2 regions of the Bacillus sp. NEAU-Y102 genome follow, and region 2 is predicted to be linked to the other one. Evidence: riboswitches for the same ligand, from Rfam matches in the RefSeq annotation. Region 2 holds a riboswitch; the other holds the start of a gene.
The links. Region 2 has a riboswitch for cyclic di-AMP ahead of ACYFX0_RS14590 (APC family permease). Riboswitches for the same ligand answer to the same signal wherever they lie in the genome.

Region 1 (12,179 bases), on a different contig from region 2:
TATCAATCTATGTTTGATTTCTTTTATACTAAGGAGGATGAGGTACATGGAACTAACACTTATTTGTGTTGGAGAAGAAAGTAAGGTAGATAGTTTAAGAGATCTAGTATCATTTCAACATGAGTTAATTATTTTTACGGCAAATGAAGAGATAGCGGCTGAAGTTAGGAATTGTGGGTTTGATTGGACTTATAGTTGCAGTAAGGAGCAGGACTTTACTAGTATTTTTGAGTGTATTAAGAAGGTGATTTTACTAGGGGATGAGCTTCCAATCGTTAGTTTTTTCACAGAACACATTCGCTTTTCTTTTCAAGCACCTATTACTGTTGTTACAAGGAATAAACGATATCCAGCGAGGCTCTATGAAACAATTGGAGCTAAGTTTGTCGTGTTTACAAATTGTGATAATATTTCTTTTTTATTTTTTGAATAGAGCGGGGGAAGAAATGATGAAGGTACTATTACTTGGAGATATAGCAAATCGTTGGGCAGTATCGGTAGAGCGAGTTCAAGAATTGGTTCAGATCGATCCCCTTTTTCCAGGGCCGTATATTATATTACCATCAAAAGATGCTTTGTATTTAGAGGTGGATATTACCGAATATGAGCAGCTACATGCAGAATTGTCACAGGTTTATATTCGCGGGAGAAATTTACGTGCTTTTTTACGAGGAGAATAAATAGTGAAATAAAAAGAGCGAATGCTAAGTGCAACAAGCTATGCACTTTATGTCATTCGCTCTTTTTATTTCGTATTGAAAAGATCATTTCTGTGAAAATGAAAGAAAAGACGAGTAAATAGATGAAAGAATATTAATAATACTCAATGTAAGCGTTTAAATAGATGGATATTTTCTTATTTTCAGTAATTTACCCCTTTACAAGTGAAATATAGAGGAGTATATTTACTCTCATAAATCATTCATAAAATTTCCAAAAAAACCTAAAATCGCTGAGTTCCAGAAATGGAGCGGGGGAACCAATTTTGTGCATCGTCACTTGGGGTGAATCTTTCAGTTTTGAAAGTAGGGCTACTCTTTAGGCCCGAATCCGACAGCTAACCTCGTAAGCGTTTAGAGAGGAGGTTTACTTTTTGTTGTTCATTTTTTGAACACTGAGTAGAGCTCAGTGTTCTTTTTTAATATTTAAATGGTAAATTTTAACAAAATGAAGAGAGGGATAGTTATGTTAGATGTTGTAATGGTCGGGATTTTTATTTTATTAGTTGCATCGATGGCAAGTCTTGCAAGTTGGTCAGATAAAGTTGTGAAAGAAGGAAAGCAATCATGATGATTGTCTTATCGGTTATAGTCGCAGCAATTACAGTGTATTTAGTGTATGCATTATTAAATCCAGAGAAGTTTTAATTAGGGGGAATCATTCATTATGATTTGGGTTGCAGTCATTATTACAATGCTCTTGTTTATTTTAGTAGCAAAGCCAATGGGGATTTATTTAGAAAAAGCTTTTCAAGGTAGCAAAATGCTAGATAAAGTATTCGGCCCTTTTGAAAAACTTATTTTTAAAATTACGGGTGTAAAAGAATACAATCAAACGTGGAAACAGTACGCATTATCATTAGTTTTACTCAATGGATTTATGATTGTTGTCGTATATTTCATTTTCAGATTACAAGGTGTGTTGCCGCTAAATCCAGCACATATTGAAGGAATGGAGCCTACGCTCGCTTTTAATACAGCAATTAGTTTTATGGCTGATACAAACTTACAGCATTATAGCGGTGAAAATGGTTTATCTTATTTATCACAATTAATCGGAATTACATTTTTAATGTTTGCAGCACCGGCAACGACATTAGCACTCGTTATGGCATTTATAAGAGGGCTCGCTGGAAAAGAACTTGGTAACTTTTTCGTTGATTTTACGAGAGCACTAACGAGAGTGTTTCTTCCTATCGCATTTATTGCGGCGCTAGTCTTTGTCGCACTTGGTGTACCGCAAACGTTAGATGGAGCGGTTACAGCACAAACGATTGATGGGGCAAAACAAAGTATATTACGTGGGCCTGTTGCATCATTCGTTTCCATTAAGGAACTTGGAAATAACGGCGGTGGATTTTTCGGAGCAAACTCTACGCATCCTTTTGAAAACCCAGGACAAATGAGTAATATTTTGCAAATGATGCTTATGATGTTATTGCCAACAGCACTTCCATTTACGTACGGACGAATGGTAGGAAATAAAAAACAAGGTCGTATTCTCTTCGTATCACTATTCATGGTGTTTCTACTAGGATTTATAACAATTACGACATCTGAACTAAACGGGAATCCGGCATTAAATGGAATGGGTATCGAACATGTACAAGGAAGTACAGAAGGGAAAGAAGTACGATTTGGAACAGTATTTTCTTCACTATACGCAACGGTAACGACAGCTGCTGAAACAGGCGCCGTTAATACGATGCATGATACGTTAACACCAATTGGCGGTTTAGTTCCACTTGTAAATATGATGTTAAACACAGTATATGGCGGCGTTGGAGCAGGTTTTGTAAATATTATTATGTATGCAATTATTGCAGTGTTTATATCTGGGTTAATGGTTGGACGGACACCAGAGTTTTTAGGTAAAAAGATTGAAGGTAAGGAAATGAAATTAATTGCGGTCACGATACTATTTCATCCATTGCTCATTTTAGGCTTTTCGGCATTAGCTCTTTCAACAAATTTAGGGACGGATGCTATTTCTCATTCCGGTTTCCACGGTTTAACGCAAGTTGTATATGAATATACATCGTCAGCTGCGAATAACGGATCTGGATTTGAAGGATTAGGAGATAATACACCGTTTTGGAATATTACGACTGGTTTAGTTATGTTTTTAGGACGTTACTTCAGTTTAATTACGATGCTAGCTGTGGCAGCTTCGTTGAAAGAAAAAACGGTAGTGCCAGAAACAGTCGGAACGTTCCGTACAGATAATAGTTTATTTGGTGGTATCTTTATCGGAACAATTGTAATTGTTGGTGCATTAACATTCTTCCCGATGTTAGTACTCGGACCAATTGCAGAATTTCTTACATTGAAGTAATGGAGGGTAAATGATGAGACCGGTAGTAGTAAAAGAAAAACAATTAAATGAGTCACAAATACATGCTGTAGAAGATGAAGTTAGACAAGCGAAAACGATGGATCGTGATATCGTAACACATGCGATGAAGCAATCCATTGCGAAATTGAATCCGAAAGTCATGATAAAGAATCCGATTATGTTCGTTGTGGAAATTGGATTTATCATTACGTTCATTTTATCTTTTCTTCCAAGTAGTTCTAGTAGTATACCAGGTTGGTTTAATATAACAGTTTCTCTCATTCTATTATTTACAGTTTTATTTGCGAATTTTGCAGAAGCATTAGCAGAAGGTCGTGGTAAAGCGCAAGCCGATTCTTTAAAGCAGTCGAAGAAAGATGTGTTTGCAAATGTTGTAAAAGAAAATGGAGACATTGTCCAAGTTTCAGCAACTGATCTGAGAAAAGGTGACGTTGTTATCGTAAAACAAGGAGAAATGATTCCGAATGATGGCGAAGTAATCAAAGGGTTAGCATCTGTAGATGAATCTGCAATTACAGGGGAATCAGCTCCTGTAATAAAAGAAGCGGGCGGCGATTTTTGTTCCGTAACAGGCGGGACGATGGTCGTAAGTGATGAGATTACAATTGTCATTACGAGTAATCCTGGTGAATCATTTATTGATAAAATGATTTCGTTAGTAGAAGGAGCTGCTCGTCAAAAAACGCCGAATGAGATTGCTTTAAATACAGTATTAACGAGTTTAACGCTTATTTTCTTAATCGTTGTTGTGACGTTGCCGATTTTTACAAACTATTTAGGATTTCAAATTGATACAGCTGTACTTGTAGCGTTGTTAGTTTGTTTAATTCCAACGACAATTGGTGGTTTATTATCAGCAATTGGTATTGCCGGGATGGACCGCGTGACAAAGTTCAATGTGTTAGCGATGTCGGGTAAAGCAGTAGAAGCTGCGGGTGATATTAATACAATCATTTTAGATAAAACAGGTACGATTACTTTCGGGAACCGAATGGCACATACATTGCTTCCTGTAGGAAATGAGACGATTGAGCAAGTAGGGAAATGGGCCGCGATTAGTTCAGTTTTAGATGAAACACCAGAAGGTCGATCAGTTATAGAATATGTAAAAACGAAAGCTATATCATATAATCGAGAAATTGCAGAGCAAGGTGATTTTGTTCCGTTCAAAGCAGAAACGAGAATGAGTGGTGTGGATTTACAGGACGGAACGAAAGTGAGAAAAGGTGCTGTAGGTAGCGTAATTGAATGGGTTAGGTCACAAGGTGGAACGATTCCGAAAGATGTAAATCAAAAAGCAGATTCCATTTCCAAAGAGGGCGGGACACCACTTGTAGTTGCAGTGGATAATCGTATTTACGGTTTAATTTATTTAAAGGATACAGTAAAGCCAGGTATGCGTGAGCGTTTTGAACAATTGCGCCAAATGGGGATTAAAACGGTTATGTGTACAGGTGATAACCCGTTAACAGCAGCAACGATTGCAAAAGAAGCAGGGGTAGATGAGTTTGTTGCTGAGTGTAAGCCAGAAGATAAAATTGCGGTTATTAAAGCAGAGCAAGATAAAGGGAAACTTGTAGCGATGACAGGTGATGGTACAAATGATGCGCCGGCATTAGCGCAGGCTGACGTTGGATTAGCGATGAATAGTGGTACGACAGCTGCGAAAGAAGCAGCGAATATGATTGATTTAGATTCGAACCCGACAAAAATTATTGAGGTTGTAGGGATTGGTAAGCAATTGTTAATGACGCGTGGTGCGTTAACGACGTTTAGTATTGCGAACGATATTGCAAAATATTTTGCAATCATTCCAGCGATGTTTACACTTGCGATTCCGCAAATGGAGGCATTAAACATTATGAAACTAACATCACCACTGTCAGCGATTTTATCAGCATTACTATTTAATGCAGTTATTATTCCATTACTCATTCCATTGGCGATGAAAGGTATCGCATATAAACCAATGAGTTCGAATGCACTACTTGGCCGAAACCTACTTATTTATGGACTTGGCGGAGTGATTGTACCATTCATTGGAATTAAAGTAATTGATATAATTGTCGGCTTGTTCATATAAGGAAGAGGGGAAAAAGATGGCGAAGAAACAAAGTATACTATCACCAATTATCCGTATTACTTTTACATTTTTAGTGTTGTGCGGGCTTGTATATCCGCTTATTGTTACTGGTATTGCACAAGCAGTAATGAAGGATAATGCGGATGGAAGTCTAATATATAATGATAAAAATGAAGTGATTGGTTCTAAATTAATTGGTCAAAACTTCACGGATCCACGTTATTTTCAAGGGCGTGTTTCTAGTATTGAATATAAGGCTGAAGCATCTGGTTCAAATAACTATGCACCATCTAATCCAGATTTAGAGAAACGAGTAGAGAAAAGTATTGAAGAGTGGAAGAAACAAAATCGGGCTGTTCCGGTAACAGAAGTGCCGATTGATCTAGTGACGAATTCAGGTTCAGGGCTAGATCCTGATATTAGTCCGCAGGCAGCTTCTGTGCAGGTGGATCGTATCTCTAAATTAACGAATATTCCGAAAGAAACGCTAAATCAGTTGATTAAAGATCAAACAGAAGGTGCTGCACTTGGCTTATTTGGAGAGAACCGCGTAAACGTTTTAAAGTTAAATTTAGAATTGCAGAAACTACTGAAATAGAAACAACGCTACCTCAATCTAACGGATTGAGGTAGCGTTGTTTCGAAAGAAAGGTTGTGAGTGTTTTGTATGCGGATGACTATAAACCAACTTTTCAAAGGCGAACACCAGAAGAGTATTTAGAATATATTCGTCAGCAAAACCGCGGGAAGTTAAAGTTATATGTAGGAGCGGCTCCAGGAGTAGGAAAAAGTTATAAAATGCTCTTTGATGCAAGAGAAATGAAAAAGGATGGTACGGATATTGTAATTGGTTTAATTGAAACGCACGGTAGAAAAGAGACGGAAGAAGCAATTGCTGATTTAGAAAAAGTTCCTTTAAAAGAAATAGAGTATAAAGGGAAAGTATTTTATGAACTCGATGTGGAAGGAATTATAAAACGTGCACCGCAAGTCGTTGTTGTGGATGAACTTGCGCATAGCAATATTCCTGGATCTAAAAATAAGAAACGTTATATGGATGTACAGGAATTGCTAGATGCCGGTATATCCGTCTTATCAGCTTTTAATATTCAACATTTAGAAAGTGTTCATGACATTGTTGCTCAAATTACGAATGTTAAAGTGCGAGAACGTATTCCAGATTTTATTTTACAAAAAGCAAATGAAATTCAGCTCGTTGATGCAACGCCGGAAGTATTAAGGAAGAGGTTAATAGATGGAAAGATATATAAGGAAGAAAAAATAGAGCAAAGCTTACAAAATTTCTTTACGCTTAATAATTTAGGGGCACTAAGAGAATTATCACTTCGGGAAGTGGCAGATGATATGGACGAGAAAATTAGCCAAACAGTAATAGAACCGATTGGTGTAAAAGAAAAAATTCTTGTTTGTGTACAATACAGTTCGACAGCGGAGAAATTAATACGACGGGGATGGCGCATGGCTGATCGGTTAAATGCTGAATTGTACGTATTAAACGTTGAGAGGGAAAATATAGATTCTATTTCAGCTGGGAAAAAGCAGACGATTGAAGAGTGGAAGTCGTTAACGAATCAATTTGATGCGAGTTTTGTTTTAGAAGAGGCAAAAGGAAGAAAGCCAGCGGATGTTATTATTGAAGTTGCGAAAAGACTACAAGTAACGCAAATTTTACTCGGACAATCAGCAAGAACAAGGTGGGAAGAAATTCGAAAAGGTTCAATTGTAAATGAAATTATGAGAGAAACGAAGTATATTGATATTCATATCGTTGCAGATCAAAGAGTTTAGAATAGAGACCATCTATAGGTCTCTATTTTGCTTTTTGTACAGCCTGAAAACGTAGCATTTTCAGTGCGCATAAAATGATAAATAGAAATGTAATTGCACCTAGGAAGAAAATCCAAAAGTAATTTTGATTAAATACAAGAAATCCACCTACAAGTGGCCCTGTGCCCATACCGAGATAGCGTATGAAGTTATACATACCGATGGCTGTTGCGCGTTCTTGTACGAATTCTTCCGTTAATAAAGTAGTGTGAGTTGGCATAGAAAGTCCCATACTAAAACCGTATAAAGATGTAACGATAATGGTGAATGGGATATTGATGCTATATGTGAAAGAGAATAAAGTGACACATATAATATTGAAGAAACTAGTGATGAATAAAGCTTGCTTTGTTGTGAGGCGTTTTTGCAAAAGCTTGTAGCAATAACTTCCTAACATAATAGAAAGGGACATTGGTACAAATATAAGGCCAATTTTACTTGCAGTTAAGTGAAATGAATTTGTTAAAATGCTCGGTAAAAAAACGAGGAAGCAAAAGTAAATACAAAATTGAATGAAGCCAATAAGAGTAATAGAAAATCCAGTTTTATTTTTTAAGATAAACCAGTAATTCTTTTTTGCTTGCGGTTGTTTACTTACAGTTGGTTTTGTTTCTGGAAGTAGTGAAATATTTATCGTTAATAAGAGAATGCCAAGTATAGATAAAAAGAGAAATACGGATACGTGGCCATTTATACTGCCTAGATAACCACCAATGAGAGGGCCGATCGCAGGTGCAAGAGCAAGTAACATTTGATACAGGCTCATTGCTTCTCCTCGTTCTTTTCCTTCAAATAAATCGCCGATAATCGTTGCTGCTACTACAGGTATAGCTGCTATTCCTATAGCTTGAACAGCTCTGAAAAATAGAAATACATATATGTTCGCTGAAAAAGCACATCCGATTGAACCAATTGTACTAATGATCAAACTAGGGATAAGGACAGATTTTCTCCCTCTTGTATCAATCAAAGGTCCATATATGAGCTGCATAATCGCAAGAACGAATGTGAAAAGGGAAACTGTTACATTTACAAGATAAAGAGAAGTGTGAAAAGAACCTTGAATCATGGGCAAGATAGGCGTGTAAATATTTTGAGCGAAGGAACCGAGTAAGGCACTCATACAGACGACATATAAAATGAAATGTATTTTGGATTTTTTCATCTTGTTAACCTCCTTGTCATTTAGTTTCCTTGGAAACTAAATTTATTTTAACATGATTTTCTCACTTGTAAATATGAAAAAATGATTTTAAAATGGTATATAGTTAATTTGTTTCTTTAGAAACTCAGGAGGCGAACGGATTGGATTATGCAACGAAACAAATGGAAATACTTTCGGACATTCGTACACTTTTGCATAAAAAAGAAGAACATTTGAAAGGGCAAAATGAGAAATTTCTTCGTGAGACAGGTATAAGTGGTATGTCTTTATCTGAGTTACATGTGATCGAGTGTATCGGGAAAAATGGTTTGATGAATGTAACTGCTATTACGACAGAAATGGGAATGACGAAGGGTGCAATCTCTAAAATTTGTACAAAGTTGTTTCAAAAGAAATTCGTTGAGAAGATGCAAATGTTAGATAATCAAAAAGAAATCTTCTTCCGTTTAACGGAAAGCGGAAATGAAATATATAAAGCTCATGATAAATTACATAAACAAGCTGAAGAAAAGTGGCTGTTATTTTTAGATAGATATACGAAAGAAGAGCAAGATTTTATTCAAAGATTTATAAAGGATGTCTCCAACCATTTGGAAATATAATTGGAAGAAAAAACTCCTTTTTCTCAAGTCTTTTGAATATAATTTCTGAAAGAACTCATATATAATAGAAAAAGATACTTAACATGGTGAATAATTAAAGAGTCAATATATATAGAGGAGAGAGTAACATGCTTGAAAATACGGGGTTAGTATTAGAAGGCGGCGGTATGCGTGGTGTGTACACGGGCGGGATATTAGAATACTTTATGGAACAAGATTTATATTTTCCATATGTAATCGGTGTATCAGCTGGTGCTTGTCATGCAGCGTCGTATCTTTCCAGACAAAGAAATAGAAATAAAACAGTAAATATTGATTATGCATCACACCCAAAATACTTATCGTATAAAAATTTATGGAGAAAACGCCAGTTATTCGATATGGAGTTCATTTTTCATGAGATTCCAGAAAAGCATGTTCCGTTTGATTTTGAAACATACTTTAATAGCCAAGAGCGTTTCCTTGTAGGAACGACAGATTGTGAAACAGGACAGTCTGTTTATTTTGAAAAAGAAGGAACGAATGATGATGCACTAAATTTATTACAAGCATCTAGTTCATTGCCTTTCATTGCACCTGTAGTAAATTACCGTGGTAAGCAATTATTAGATGGCGGGATTTCGGATCCAATTCCAGTTCGTAAAGCACAGGAAGATGGTTTTAAAAAATCAGTCGTTATTTTAACGAGAAATCATGGTTACGCGAAGAAAAAATCAAAGTTTGGATGGGTTGCAGCGAAAGCTTATAAAAAATATCCGAACCTTGTTAACACGATGCTGAATCGTTATGAAGTGTATAATGAAACACTTCACTACATTGAAAAAGAAGAACAAGCTGGGAATTTATTTGTTATTCGTCCAGAAGTGCCGCTTCAAGTAGATCGTATGGAAAAAGATACAGCAAAACTACAAAATCTATATGAGCAAGGCTATGAAGATGCAAAGAGACAGTTTGCAGATTTGCAGGCGTTTTTGCAAAAATAATAATTAGGCTGTGGAGATGGAGTTCTCTGCAGTCTTTTTATTATTGGTTTCAATACCGAATGTTGGTTATACACGTTTTTAGATTATGGTATAATATGGATAAAAGTATGTGAAGAGGTGATACATATGGAAAATGTATATAAAGGTCTTAGACATACTGGATTTACTATGTTGCTTATTTTTGGTGGTGTATTTTTACTGCGCTGGTTCATTCATGATGAAATGCTACTAGATCAGCTTATTGGGTTGAGTGTAGGGATGGTAATGGTTATTTCGTCAGTGTTCATTCAAAAGTACAGTAAAGAATTACAAGTAAATGAGAAGTGTTAAAAGTAACAAAAGAAAAGTAGAGCATCTAATTTCGATGCTCTACTTTTCTTTTATAAATAAAAAATCCCTCTTTATGAGGGATTTTAATGTGGTAAGAAAATTAATTGATAAGCAAACAAAATTCCAAATACATATACAAGTGGGTGAACAGCACGGAATTTACCTTTTGCCACTTTCATAAGTGGGTATGAAATAAATCCAAGTGCGATACCTGTTGCGATACTTGATGTAAGTGGCATGCTTAAGATTACTAAGAATGCTGGGAATGCTTCATCAAATGCGTCCCAATCGATGTGGCGAACTGAACCCATCATAAGACTACCAACGATAATTAATGATGGTGCAGTAATAGCTGATACACCAGAAACAGCACTTACTAATGGGCCGAAGAATGCTGCTAGTGCGAATAGAACAGCTACTGTAACAGTTGTTAAACCAGTACGACCACCAGCTGCAACACCAGCAGATGATTCAATGTAAGCTGTTGATGGTGTTGTTCCGAACATAGAACCGATTGTTGCTGAGAATGAGTCAGATAGAAGAGCTCGTCCTGCTTTTGGAAGCTTTCCGTCTTTCATAAATCCACCTTGTTGTGCAACGCCAAGTAATGTACCTGTTGTATCAAATAATGTAACAAGGAAGAATGAGAATACAACGCCGTATAATCCGTAGTTAATTACGTCAGATACAGCAGTAATTGGATTGGAAACGATAATTCCTTCTGGTAATCCAGGCATTGATGTAACACCGTTTGAGAATGTTAATTGTCCTGTGAAGAAAGCGATAATACCAGTTAATAGCATACCGATAAATAGTGCGCCATTTACATTTAAAGACATAAGGATAATAGTAATTCCAAGTCCAGCTAATGCTAGTAGAACTGGAGCAGAGTGAAGATCACCAAGTCCAACTAAGTTTGCATCATTTTTTGTAACGATACCTGTTAAACGTAAACCGATAAAGGCGATAAATAGCCCAATACCAGCAGTAATTGCATGTTTTAAGTTTTCAGGAATTGCTTCCATTAATTTTGTACGGAAAGATGTAAATGATAGCAAAATTAAAATCATACCTGCTACGAATACAGCAGAGAATGCAATTGCGAAAGTCATGCCTTCATGCGCTTTTACAACAGAGTAAGAGAAGTAAGCATTTAATCCCATACCTGGTGCAATTGCGATTGGTAAGTTTGTAAAGATCGCCATAAATAATGTTCCGACAACAGCAGCGATAATTGTTGCTGTAAATGCTTGTTCAAATGGAACACCTGCATCCCCAAGGATGACTGGGTTTACGACAATGATATATGCCATTGTTAAGAAGGTAATAATACCTGCCATAATTTCAGTTTTAATAGAAGTTTTATGTTTTGAAAGGTTAAACATATAAACATCCTTTCTGTTTACGAATAATTTTCACAACAGTTATATATAATATTCGTTTTTTAACTATTTTGCAATAGTTTTGTATAAAAAGTTTACAACAATTCATATTTTGTGTCTTAAATTCGAATATTAATCGTAACTTGATGTGTGAATTTCAGTTTTTATTATGCACATTATAAGGAAAAGGAGTTGAAAGAAGCTATGCCACAGCAAAAAAACTTTGTAACAATGCCAGCGCAACATCAAAATAAACAGCCTGGTATTGAATCATTAATGAATCCACTTCCGCAGTTTGAAGATTCAAATTATAAAGGTAGCGAAAAGTTAAAAGGAAAGAATGTATTAATTACAGGGGGAGATAGTGGGATTGGACGAGCTGTTTCCATCGCTTTTGCGAAAGAGGGAGCAAATATTGCGATTGCTTATTTAGATGAGGAAGAAGATGCAAATGAGACGAAACAACGTGTTGAAAAAGAAGGAGTAAAGTGTGTATTGTTGCCGGGTGATTTAAGTGATGAACAGCATTGTAAAGATGTTGTTCAAGAGACCGTCCAGCAGCTAGGTAGTTTACAGGTTTTAGTAAATAATGTCGCGCAGCAATATCCGCAGCAAGGACTAGAGTATATTACAGCAGAACAGCTAGAAAAGACTTTTCGTATTAATATTTTTTCTTATTTTCACGTTGCGAAAGCCGCACTTTCTCATTTG
Region 2 (12,179 bases):
ATGTAAATGAAGAGACTGGCAAAGATTTTAGAAAAGAAAACGGAGATCTTTCTCTATATGACTTACAAAAGGCGAAAAAGATTTGGGAAGAAGCGAAAAAAGAACTTGGAGTAGGCGAAGTAAACCTTGAGTTTCTAACATTTGAACAAGATAACGCAAAACGTATGGCAGAATATATAAAAGGTGACTTAGAAAAGTATTTGCATGGATTAACGATACAAATTAAACAACAGCCATTTAAGCAAAAATTACAGTTAGAACAAACAGGTGATTACGATATAACTATGGCAAATTGGGGACCTGACTATAAAGACCCAATTAGTTATTTAGAGTTATTTACGACAGGGAATCCGAATAATAAAATGAATTATTCTAATGTTCGTTACGATGAATTAATAAAGAAAGCGAAAACGGATTTTGTACTAGATAGGGAAAAACGATGGGAAGCGTTGCGAGAAGCCGAGCAGGTATTATTAGAAGATGCTGCGGTGGCGCCGCTTTATCATATTGGCTCAGCGTATGTACAAAAGGAGTATGTAAAAGGGATTGAAAAACATCAATTTGGTGGTGTTTATACTTATAAGAATGCTTATATTGCTAATGAATAAATACAAAAAACCTTACTTTTTAAAAGTAAGGTTTTTTACACATGAATTCTATTAAACCGATTTTAATAAAGCGTAAAAATTCGTATCATATGGGATATCATCTTGATACATATAATTTTTTAGAACGCCTTCTTTTTCAAAGCCTAATTTTAATAGTACTTTATTGGAAGCTTCATTTTCAAGAAATACAATTGCCCCGATCCGCTTTAAATGAATCGTATGGAAACCGTATGATATAACCTCAGAAACAGCTTCAGTCGCATATCCTTTTCCCCAGTGTTCAGGTAAAAAGGCATAACTTATATTGGCTCGTTTATGCTCAGAAGACCAATCGTGAAAACCAATGGTACCGATGAGTTCTTTCTTGTCTTTTAATTCGATTCCCCATTTTATACCGTTTCTTGCATTGTAACTGAGCTTAAAGTTATGAATGATTTGTTTCACTTGATCAACATCTTGTAACGGTTTTTGGCCATAATAGCGCAGTACATTAGTATTAGAAAAGCATTGTAATATACGCGGTGCATCTTCTTCGGTAAGTTCTCTTAAAATGAGTCGGTCTGTTTTCAATATAGGAAACATGCTTTCACTCCATTTCTTTTGAAACTAGAATGTGTTGTTATTATATAATCTAGTCTGAAAATAAAGATTATTCAAGAGGGGAGTATGGTTTTAATTTATGATAAAATTAATTGTGGAATATATTTCAAAAAGAGGTTTGTATATGGAGAAAAATTCAATTTTAATTGTAGATGATGATCAAGATATTGTTCAATTTATAAAAGTGAATCTAATGCAAGAAGGTTTTAAAGTTTTTAGTGCTCATAACGGAGAAGAGGCTTTAGAAATAATAAATAATAACAGTATTCAACTTGCTATTTTGGATATTATGATGCCTCAAATGGATGGTATAGAACTTTGTAGAAGGGTTAGAGAGAAACATAGTTTACCAATTATGTTTTTAAGCGCGAAATCATCGGATGTAGATAAGGTAATTGGATTTAGTACTGGGGCAGATGATTATATTGTGAAGCCGTTCAGTACAATTGAATTTATCGCAAGAGTGAAAGCTCAATTAAGAAGGTATACATATTTCAACCAAAATGCTGTTCAAGTAATGGAAAAGAAAATAAATATTAGAGGTTTAGAAATAGATGAAGTGTCGAGAACAGTAATGTTATATGGAGAAACAATGAATCTTACGAAAACTGAATATGATATTTTGTACTTAATGGCCGCTGCAAAGAATCGTGTGTTCACTATTGAAGAAATATATGAGAGCGTTTGGAAAGAAAGAGCCTATGAAAGTAATAATACAGTAATGGTTCATATTGCAAGATTAAGAAATAAAATTGAAGAGAATCCAAAAGAGCCGAAGTTTATTCAAAATGTTTGGAGAGTCGGATATAAAATTGAAGATTAAATCATTACAAGGCATTAGAGCTAAGTTTTTTATTGCATTCATATGTAGCATTTTGTTAGCAACTGTAAGTATAATAGCGTTTCAAATTGTAATTGGAAATATATATAGTCATGTTACTGCGTTAGAGGAAAAATATTCATTTTTATATTTTATAGTTTTTTTGATTTTTACTACAACATACTTTGCATTCATGACAAAAACGATGATGAAAAGATTATCTCAAATTAATAAGAACGTGAAGAAAATAAGTGATGGTAATTTTGAAATACATATACCTATTTCGAAAAGCGATGAGATTGGTGAACTAGCGGCAAATGTTAATAGAATGGCGAAAAGTTTAAAAGAGTCTATTGAGAATGGAAAAAAATTACAGGAAATGAAAAATGAAATGATTAGTAATATTTCTCATGACTTACGAACGCCAGTTACATCTTTAATAGGTTATGCGGACCTGTTAGGAAATAAACTTCATTCAAATGGAGAAGAATGTGAAGAGTATGTAAGTATATTAAAGCGAAAAAGTTATGAATTAAAAAATCAAGTAGATGATTTATTAGAATACTGTCAAATAAATTATAGAGAGATTGAATTACATAAAGATGAAATAGATATGAAAGCATTAATTGAACAAATCATGATTGACTTTGTACCACAATTAGATGATGCCAATATGAGCTTTTATATTAAAAGTGATGAAGTGCTACATGTAGAAGTTGATGTGGCACTTATAGTGAGACTATTTGAAAATGTAATAGGTAATAGTATTATGTATGGAAAAGATGGAAAGGAAATTGCAATTGGAATTTCCAATAAAACAATGAATGTTGAAGTAGAAATTAAAAATTTTGGACAATGCATTCCGAAAGAGGACCTTCCTTACGTTTTTGAGAAATTTTATCGTAGTGAAAAATCACGTAGCTCTCATACGGGTGGGAAAGGAATAGGACTTGCAATTTCGAAAAGTATAGCACAGCTCCATCAAGGGGATATAACTGTACGTAGTAACGATAAAGAAACAGTTTTTACTGTAAAATTACCGCAGTATAAAAAAGTAAGAAAGTCGTAAGTATTTCTTTCATATGTCGTAATTTTTACTTTGTATCATTGAGAAAAAGGATATGAGAGTAGGGATACGACATGTGGAAGAAATTTTTATTAGTAATTATAGTTCCTTTTTTAATTATAAGTTGGAGTTTAATTTATGTAGCTAATGGTGTTACATCAGTCTTTGTTTGGTGGAGTATACAGGCTTTTAGTGTAATTTCAGTTTTTCTCTTAATAGGATCAGTAATAATGTTTTTTTTGAACGGCATTTTTAGAAAGCGGATAGATAGAACGCTACTTTTAATTATTCTGTTTTCTATCATTGGAGCTTGGCCTGTCGGTTGGTTTGCTAATATAGGTAGAATTGCTTATCCAGCAGATATACAATCGATGAGTCCTAAAGCAGTAGTTCGTGTTCCTTTGAATGAACGAGCATTGATAGGTTGGGGTGGTGATCGGTTAGAAACGAACTATCACGTTATAAAACCAAATGAAAGGTGGGCATATGATATCCTTATGCCGCCTGCTGAAGTGAAAAGTAGTATGTTAGAGGATTATGGAATATATGGAGCAGAAGTAATGGCACCAGCTTCTGGAACAGTTGTATCTATTAATAATGATGAAAAAGATGTAGTTCCAGGAGAGGATGATTTTCAGTCGATGGCGGGGAATCATATTTATTTACGACTAGATGAATCAGGGACATTTTTGATTCTTGCCCATTTAAAGAAAGGCTCAATTAAAGTGAGGGAAGACCAACATGTAAATGAAGGAGAGGTTCTTGCTCAAGTCGGTAACTCCGGAAGTTCAAGTGAGCCGCATTTGCATATTCATCATCAAAGGCAGGATCCGTCCAAAGTAAATATGTTTTTTGCGGAAGGATTGCCACTTTACTTTCGAACTGAAAATGGTGTCATGATGCCGGAAAGAGGGACATACATAAGTGGTAAGTAGAAGAAAATCATTTCATCCAAAAAGGGTATTCCAAATTAAAATTGGAATACCTTTTTTCATTACCCTACAAACGTTTGATACAGTAAGAAAATATTTAAAATGATAACGAGTGCTGCAATTATCCATGCGATAAATGTTGTTATACGGTGGTTAACGAGTGCACCCATAATCTTTTTATTACTTGTAAACATAATAAGTGGCACTAGTGCAAATGCAATACCAAATGATAAGACGACTTGACTCATAACGAGAGCGTAAGTTGGATTTACACCTAAAGCGATAATAACTAGTGGTGGAATCATTGTAATAAATCGACGTAAATATAACGGAATATGCATGCGAATGAATCCTTGCATAATAATATCACCTGACATTGTACCGACAGAAGAGCTTGATAAACCTGCTGATAAAAGTCCAATCCCAAATAATGCAGCCGATACAGGACCTACTAAGTTGGTAAATTGAGTGTAAGCAACATCTAAATCTTCAACGTGCATACCGTTTTTAAAGAATAGTGCAGCTGCTACAATTAACATACTTGCATTAATTGCTCCAGCGATAACCATTGCAATAATAATATCGATAAATTCGAAACGAAAAATCTTTTTCTTTTGTTCGTCAGTTGTTCCAACCACGCGGCGTTGTGTTAATGCAGAATGCAAGTATATTGCATGCGGCATAACTGTCGCACCTAAAATCCCTGCTGCAAGTAATATACTGTCTACACCTTGGAATTTCGGAATAAATATTCCTGAAAGAAGGGGACTTAATTCTGGTTTTGCATAAAAAACTTGGATCCCAAATGCTATTACTACAATAAAGATCATCCCTGTAATAATAGCTTCTAGTGAGCGAAATCCTCTGCGTTGAAACTCAAGAATAATAAATGATCCGACTGCTGTAATTAAAGCAGCTGGTAACATAGGTATTCCAAATAATAAATACAATCCGAGTGCTGCCCCGATAAATTCAGCTAAATCTGTAGCCATAATAACGAGTTCACCTTGTATCCATAAGCCGATAGACACAGGCTTTGGAAAGTTTTCACGAGCTATTTCGGGTAAATTGTTTCCTGTAGCAATTCCTAATTTAGCCGATAAAGTTTGGATTAATACAGCCATTAAGTTAGAAGCGAATATAACCCATAATAGTAAATATCCATATTGTGAACCAGCTGCGATATTTGTAGCAAAGTTGCCAGGATCAATATAAGCAACGGACGCGATAAAAGCGGGCCCTAAAAATGGTAACAGTCTTTTCCAGCCTTTTGTTTCTCCACTTAAAGCTAAGTGAGCTGATTGTACAGTTGTACTTTCAGAAGGGAGATGTTCATCTTTTGTTATATCTTTATTCATAGTAGTTTTCCCCTTTAAAATGTTAACTTGATGAAATTATTGTATTTATTCTTACTCATTATTTCAATACATTTAAATATGTTATGTGATAATTTCATTTGAACACGAAAGTTTCCTTAATGCAAATTATATGCCTTTATGCAATGGATGGTGTGATAATGTAAAATGAATTGGGAGTTTATGGTGTGATGACATGGGGAAACATAGTGAATTAAAGGGCTGTTTTTGAAATTTATGTGAACATAAAGCCGATAATACAGCATATTAATTGATGGAATTGCATTTGTATGATATATAATATATTGGGATTACAACATAACCATAGTGTTTTGATGTGTAATCTTGTTTTTTTATTTTTGTTAACTGATAGAAAATAGTATAAAGAAAAGAAAATGGGATTCATTTTCTTATTATATATGTTTTGATATGAACGTTAACTTATACATGATTTTAAAAATTAGATAGGTGGTAGAAATACATTGGCAACTACAAAACCATACAGAGTATTACTATATTACATGTACACAACAATTGAAAATCCAGAAGAATTCGCGGCAGAGCATTTAGAATTTTGTAATTCACTTGAATTAAAAGGAAGAATTCTTGTAGCAAAAGAAGGTATTAACGGAACTTGTTCTGGAACTGTAGAGCAAACAGAAAAATACATGGAAGCAATGAACAATGATCCACGTTTTGATGGTATCGTATTTAAAATAGATGAAGAAGAAGGGCATGCATTCAAGAAAATGCACGTACGTCCTCGTCCAGAATTAGTTACACTTCGTCTAGAAGATGACATTAACCCACACGAAATAACTGGGAAGTATTTAGAGCCAAAAGATTTTTATGAGGCAATGAAACAAGAAGATACAGTTATCATTGATGCACGAAATGATTATGAATTTGATTTAGGACACTTCAAAGGTGCGATTAAACCTGATATTGAATCATTCCGTGAATTACCAGATTGGATTAGAGAAAACAAAGAAACACTTGAAGGTAAAAAGATTTTAACTTATTGTACAGGCGGAATTCGTTGTGAGAAATTCTCAGGTTGGTTAGTTCGTGAAGGTTATGAAGATGTAAGTCAGCTTCACGGCGGAATTGTAACGTACGGAAAAGACCCAGAAGTACAAGGTGAGCTTTGGGATGGACAATGTTACGTGTTTGATGAGCGTATCGCTGTACCAGTAAATCAAAAAGAACATGTTATCGTTGGTAAAGACCACTTTACAGGTGAACCATGTGAGCGCTATGTAAACTGTTCAAATCCAGAATGTAATAAGAAAATTTTATGTTCTGAAGAAAACGAAGCGAAATATTTACGTGCATGTTCTCATAAATGTCGTGTAAGTCCACGTAACCGCTACGTAATACAACATGAATTAACGGAAGAGCAAGTAGCTGCTGCATTAGAGAAAATCGAAGCAGGGAAGTAAGCTGAATTCGTATAATAAAAAGGTACTCCAAGCTTTATTTTGGAGTACCTTTTTTGTTATACGGTTCTGTCATTTGTCGGTAATTCGATATATTTGAAAAATCGCTGATAAAAATTTCATTTACTGCAGCATACCACATATTTGGAAATAACCTTCTTTAATTTTTATCCTCTTTTTCTTTTACAGCAGACAGTACAGTTTGTTTTACCCATGCTTTTCTTCTTTTGTGCTGCACAGCCCATTGGTATAACCCTTGAGCCCCTAAAATAAGTGAAATGACAATGCCGCTAATCGCAATTAATAGAGCGAAAAATTCAAGAGGTGACGATATTTTGTTTGAATCGGTGTTTCTTAGAAGATCGATCATAGTAAACCCTAACATTTGGCCTACTACAGAGTAGAGCGTTAAAATTAATAATAAGAGACTATCTTTTTTTGAGGCGACATTTTCTTGATATTTAAACAAACTATCAAGATTTTGTTTCGCGTTCGAGTATAAAACCTCAATATTAAAAAGTTTTCTTAAGCGGAAGAAAATATCTTCACTTTGTGATTGAGATACTAATTCTAAAGAAAAATAATTAGCAGTGAACGAATTAATCGAATAAATTAATTTCTCTATTTCATTAGTATCTTGTTCAATATTTAGCTCAGCATAGGCGTTTGCCATTTTTAATAAAACAATTTTATGGAATAGGTTTAATAATAAAGCGTAATAAAATTCTCCGTACATTTGACTAGCAAGTTTATCGATTTCGCGTTCTCCTTCATTTGTTACACATGTAAAAATATGTTCTTCCATAATGAAATAACGATTTGGAGCCCATCTCTGGTAAGCGTGTTTTTTTAAATAGTTATGAATGTAAGGAAGGTTACTTGCACTCACATATGGCTTACCATCACTTGTTAATCCGGAAAGACTGGAAGTACGATAAACATCCACTTCATTAAGTTCCATACCTTCTTTTAGTGACAATAAAGTTTGGACGTACATTCTCTGGTCTTCAAAGAAAGGGAAGGTTTGAAAGTATGAACTTCTTAATCTCTTCTTTTCAAAGAAATCAGTTACGCCATGAAATAAATAACCAAAAATGAATTTTTCAACTTGGGAATACTTTTTTCCGTTACATTCAATACAAATAGACTCATTTGTATCAGTTTTAGTTTCAAGTACACGGAAGCGATCTGCGAATTCGATTGCTTCAGATAAAGTCATGTTTGGAGCAGTGTTTACTTCTGTTCGAATTGTTAAGAAGCCAAGTTCATAAGGACAAAGTGTTACATCAATAGAGTGTATCTTGAATGGAATTGAAATAAGGTTTGTTGTTAAATGTCCAGTTAAGTTAAGATCTTTTGAATAACGTTGCAAGCCCTTTTGATGCTCTGAGTGAGGAAAGAGAATTTTATTTGTAAATGAGAGATAGTATGCTTCCATATTTTGATGTGAAACTTTAAACTCCCCATAATATGTATTTTCATCATCGAGATGATCGAGCCGAAAAGGACGAAAATCGTTTTTTTGTAAGAAAGGGAACATATTTTGTTCATATCCAGTTTTAAACGAAAACGGGAATATAAATTGGAATATAGCTGTTGCTACACCTTTTTCCTCAATTGTTTGTATTGCCTCCATCTACATTGTTTCCTTTCCATATATGCTATAGAAACAACATGCCCAAATTTATTTGAAAATAACCACTGTTTTATACTCAATTGAGAGTGAAAATTCAGCTTATTTAGCAGAGGACATGTATAATGTTATGTATACTAAAAGTTGTAAAATTGTATTTTGAAAAGGGGGATGCTGTATGCGGATTTTAGTATTAGGCGCTGGTGGAGTCGGAGGGTTTTTTGGTGGCAGATTAGTCGAAAAGGGAGAAGATGTTACATTTCTTGTTCGTAGTAAACGGAAAAAACAATTAGAGGAAAGAGGACTTGTAATCCGAAGTGTTAACGGGGATTTTTCCTTCCAACCGAAATTAATAACGAAAGAAGAGAGAACTTCTCCATTTGATGTCATTTTATTTTCAACAAAAGCGTATCACTTAAACGAGGCTATTCAAGATTTGAAGCCGTTTGTTGGCGAAAATACTGTAATCATTCCATTGTTAAATGGTATCGCTCATTTATCACTACTACAAAAAGAATTCGGCGAAGAAAAAGTAATTGGCGGTTTATGCTTTATCGAGACGACATTAAACGATCAAGGAGAAATTGTACAAACTAGTGCTGCCAACAGACTTGTGTTTGGAGAAATTAAGTCTCAAAATTCAGAGAGAGTAAAGCATATTTCTAAAGCATTTGCAGGTACGAAGTCTAGTTTTGTTTTAAGTGAAAATATTACGCAAGATATGTGGCATAAATATTTATTTATTACTGTAATGTCAGGTGTGACAACGTTAATGCGTGCACCAATTGGACCAATCCGTGAAAGTGAAGGCGGCCGTGATTTTATCCGTAATGTGTTTGAGGAATCTGTACAAATCATGAGAGTATTAGGAGCTCCAGTAAAGGGAAATATTGCCCAGGAACATATGAAAACGATTGATAAAATTTCGTATGATATGAAGTCATCGATGCAGCGTGATATGGAAAAGGGTTCATTTATTGAAGGGAAGCACTTGCAAGGATATTTACTGGATGTAGCAGAGAAATTTTCTATAGCGGCACCATTATTAGGAACTATATATCAAAATTTAAAGGTGTATGAAGAGATGACCTTTAACAAATCTGTAATAGAATTAGATGTATGAAAAAATAAAAAAGATAGCAATATATAAGTGTATTGCTATCTTTTTTATTTTTTTGTATGACAAATCATTTATTTCTTTTCGTTCTATCTGTCAAATTTATTTCCTGTTCACGTTTACCATATAACTGATTAATTTCATTTGCTACTGCATCTAAATATGAATCGGAAAAAATAGGCTTCTTTTCTTTAGACATATGGGTCTCCTTTGTGGATTTTTTAGTATTCATTATGTATATTTCTCAGCGGATTATGCGCAATCATTTTAATTTTTTTCTTATTAAAAATTTTTGTTTACTTTTTGAAAATAAAGGAGTATTATAATCCACAGTTTCAATTTTCTAAATCGCTGAAACCGCATGGTACGGGGGACCCGTTTTTACGGATTAGTACATAATCCGATGGGGTGAATCCTTGAAAAAGGTAGGGCTACTCATAGGCCCGAATCCGACAGCTAACCTCGTAAGCGTTATATTGAGAAGGAAGGTGGAGCTTGTGCGACAAAAAAAATAATGTCTACAAGTCTATTTCGCTATGGCTTGTAGACATTTTTTGTTTTCTGAAGAAATAGTTTACTGGCTGTAACAAGCAGAAAAGTTCGTACAAAATTATTGGAGAGTGGACAGCATTGGTTTCATCTATTAAAAGATTTTTAATTGGAAGACCGTTAAAATCAACGGAGCTTGGAGAACAAAAGCTTAATAAAACGAAAGCTTTAGCTATTTTATCTTCTGACGCATTGTCATCAGTTGCTTACGGTCCAGAGCAAATTTTAATTGCTTTAGCAGGTGTTGGAGCGATCGCCTATTGGTATTCCATTCCGATCGCTGTTGGGGTATTAGTATTATTGACAGCCCTTATTTTATCTTATCGTCAAATTATTTTTGCTTATCCGCATGGCGGGGGAGCGTATGTTGTATCAAAAGAAAATTTAGGGATGAATCCAGGCTTAATTGCTGGAGGATCTTTATTAGTTGACTATATTTTAACTGTTGCGGTAAGTGTGTCCGCGGGTACAGATGCAATTACTTCTGCGTTTCCTAGCTTACATGCACATAACGTAATTATTGCGGTTATATTTGTTATATTAATTACGATATTAAATTTAAGAGGAGTAACGGAATCAGCTTCCGTGCTAGCATATCCTGTTTATTTATTCGTTTTAGCACTATTTATATTAATTGGTGTGGGCATATATAATATTTTAACTGGTCATGTTTCACCTACTTTACATGCGCCGATTGGAACACCAGTTGCAGGAATTAGTTTATTTTTATTACTAAGAGCATTTGCATCAGGTAGTTCTGCTTTAACAGGTGTTGAAGCAATTTCAAATGCAATTCCGAACTTTAAAGATCCTGCGCCAAACAATGCTGCAAAAACATTGCTTGCAATGGGTGCATTACTTGCTGTGTTATTTTCAGGAATTGTATTTTTAGCTTATTATTACGGAGTGACTCCGAGTAAAGAAGTAACAGTTGTTTCTCAAATTGCTGAACAAACATTTGGACGTAATTTCATGTACTATTTCATACAAGGTACAACAGCTTTAATATTAATTCTCGCTGCTAATACAGGCTATTCTGCATTTCCTTTATTAGCGGTTAACCTTGCAAAAGATAAATTCATACCGAGAATGTTTACGATTAGAGGAGACCGTTTAGGTTACTCAAACGGTATTATTATACTTGGAGTTGCTTCGATTATTTTAATTGTAGCTTTCCAAGGACAAACAGAACATTTAATTCCACTATATGCAGTAGGTGTATTTATTCCATTTACACTTTCTCAAACAGGGATGGTATTAAAATGGCTTCGGGAAAAACCTGAAGGATGGGCTTTAAGATTAACGGTTAATTTAATTGGTGCAGTTATTAGTTTTATCGTAATGAGCATGTTCTTTTTAACTAAATTTGCACAAGTTTGGTCGATACTTATTTTCTTACCTGCAATCATATTCTTATTCCACAGAATTAAGAAGCACTATGATGCGGTAGGTGATCAGTTAAGTTTAAAAACTTGTGAACCACTTGTTCCGATTAAGGGAAATGTAATCGTCGTTCCGGTAGCTGGTATGACTCACGTAGTAGAAAATTCATTGAACTATGCTAAGGCTCTTTCGGCAGATCAAGTTATTGCTGTATATGTTGCTTTTGACAGGGAAGAGGAAAAGAAATTTGAAGAGAAATGGAAAAAGTGGCAACCTGAAGTTAGGCTTGTTACATTACATTCTCATTATAGAAGTATTATCCAGCCGCTAACGAAGTTCATCGATACAGTGCAATATAAGGCAAGTGAATCGAATTACCGCGTTACGGTCGTTATACCACAGTTCATTCCGAAAAAAGGTTGGCATAACATTCTTCATAATCAATCCAGTTTACTCATACGTGCGTATTTACTTTATAAAAGAAATGTTGTTATTACGACAGTTCCATATCATTTGAAAAAATAAGAAGATTTTTTAAGGATAGCTTCGTGAAAATGAAGCTATCCTTTTTGTGTATATGCTATGCATAATTGCATATGGGCTCGAAAATTATATTTATATAATTTTATCAGTTATTTTCAAGTAGTGTTTTCTGTTGTGATATGTAGATATTTCAA

Region 1: linked by a shared signal. The riboswitch ahead of ACYFX0_RS26890 (SipW-dependent-type signal peptide-containing protein) and the one ahead of ACYFX0_RS14590 (APC family permease) in region 2 are both predicted to bind cyclic di-AMP.

Annotation. Positions count from the first base shown of each region.
Region 1 is NZ_JBTWFK010000014.1:14,551-26,729, forward strand. It holds gene ACYFX0_RS26880 (hypothetical protein) at 47-433, shown strand; gene ACYFX0_RS26885 (hypothetical protein) at 447-680, shown strand; cyclic di-AMP (ydaO/yuaA leader) riboswitch at 941-1,086, shown strand; gene ACYFX0_RS26890 (SipW-dependent-type signal peptide-containing protein) at 1,186-1,290, shown strand; gene kdpF (K(+)-transporting ATPase subunit F) at 1,290-1,367, shown strand; gene kdpA (potassium-transporting ATPase subunit KdpA) at 1,387-3,054, shown strand; gene kdpB (potassium-transporting ATPase subunit KdpB) at 3,068-5,158, shown strand; gene kdpC (K(+)-transporting ATPase subunit C) at 5,175-5,756, shown strand; gene kdpDN (KdpD-like non-kinase potassium sensor) at 5,813-6,967, shown strand; gene ACYFX0_RS26920 (MFS transporter) at 6,990-8,171, opposite strand; gene ACYFX0_RS26925 (MarR family transcriptional regulator) at 8,312-8,773, shown strand; gene ACYFX0_RS26930 (patatin-like phospholipase family protein) at 8,902-9,756, shown strand; gene ACYFX0_RS26935 (hypothetical protein) at 9,883-10,086, shown strand; gene ACYFX0_RS26940 (NCS2 family permease) at 10,170-11,471, opposite strand; gene ACYFX0_RS26945 (SDR family oxidoreductase) at 11,673-12,179, shown strand, end outside.
Region 2 is NZ_JBTWFK010000005.1:114,049-126,227, reverse strand. It holds gene ACYFX0_RS14640 (peptide ABC transporter substrate-binding protein) at 1-608, shown strand, start outside; gene ACYFX0_RS14635 (GNAT family N-acetyltransferase) at 660-1,190, opposite strand; gene ACYFX0_RS14630 (response regulator transcription factor) at 1,333-2,031, shown strand; gene ACYFX0_RS14625 (HAMP domain-containing sensor histidine kinase) at 1,997-3,097, shown strand; gene ACYFX0_RS14620 (M23 family metallopeptidase) at 3,169-4,029, shown strand; gene ACYFX0_RS14615 (Nramp family divalent metal transporter) at 4,089-5,384, opposite strand; gene trhO (oxygen-dependent tRNA uridine(34) hydroxylase TrhO) at 5,864-6,823, shown strand; gene ACYFX0_RS14605 (hypothetical protein) at 6,981-8,456, opposite strand; gene panE (2-dehydropantoate 2-reductase) at 8,632-9,576, shown strand; gene ACYFX0_RS14595 (hypothetical protein) at 9,641-9,769, opposite strand; cyclic di-AMP (ydaO/yuaA leader) riboswitch at 9,910-10,056, shown strand; gene ACYFX0_RS14590 (APC family permease) at 10,201-12,027, shown strand.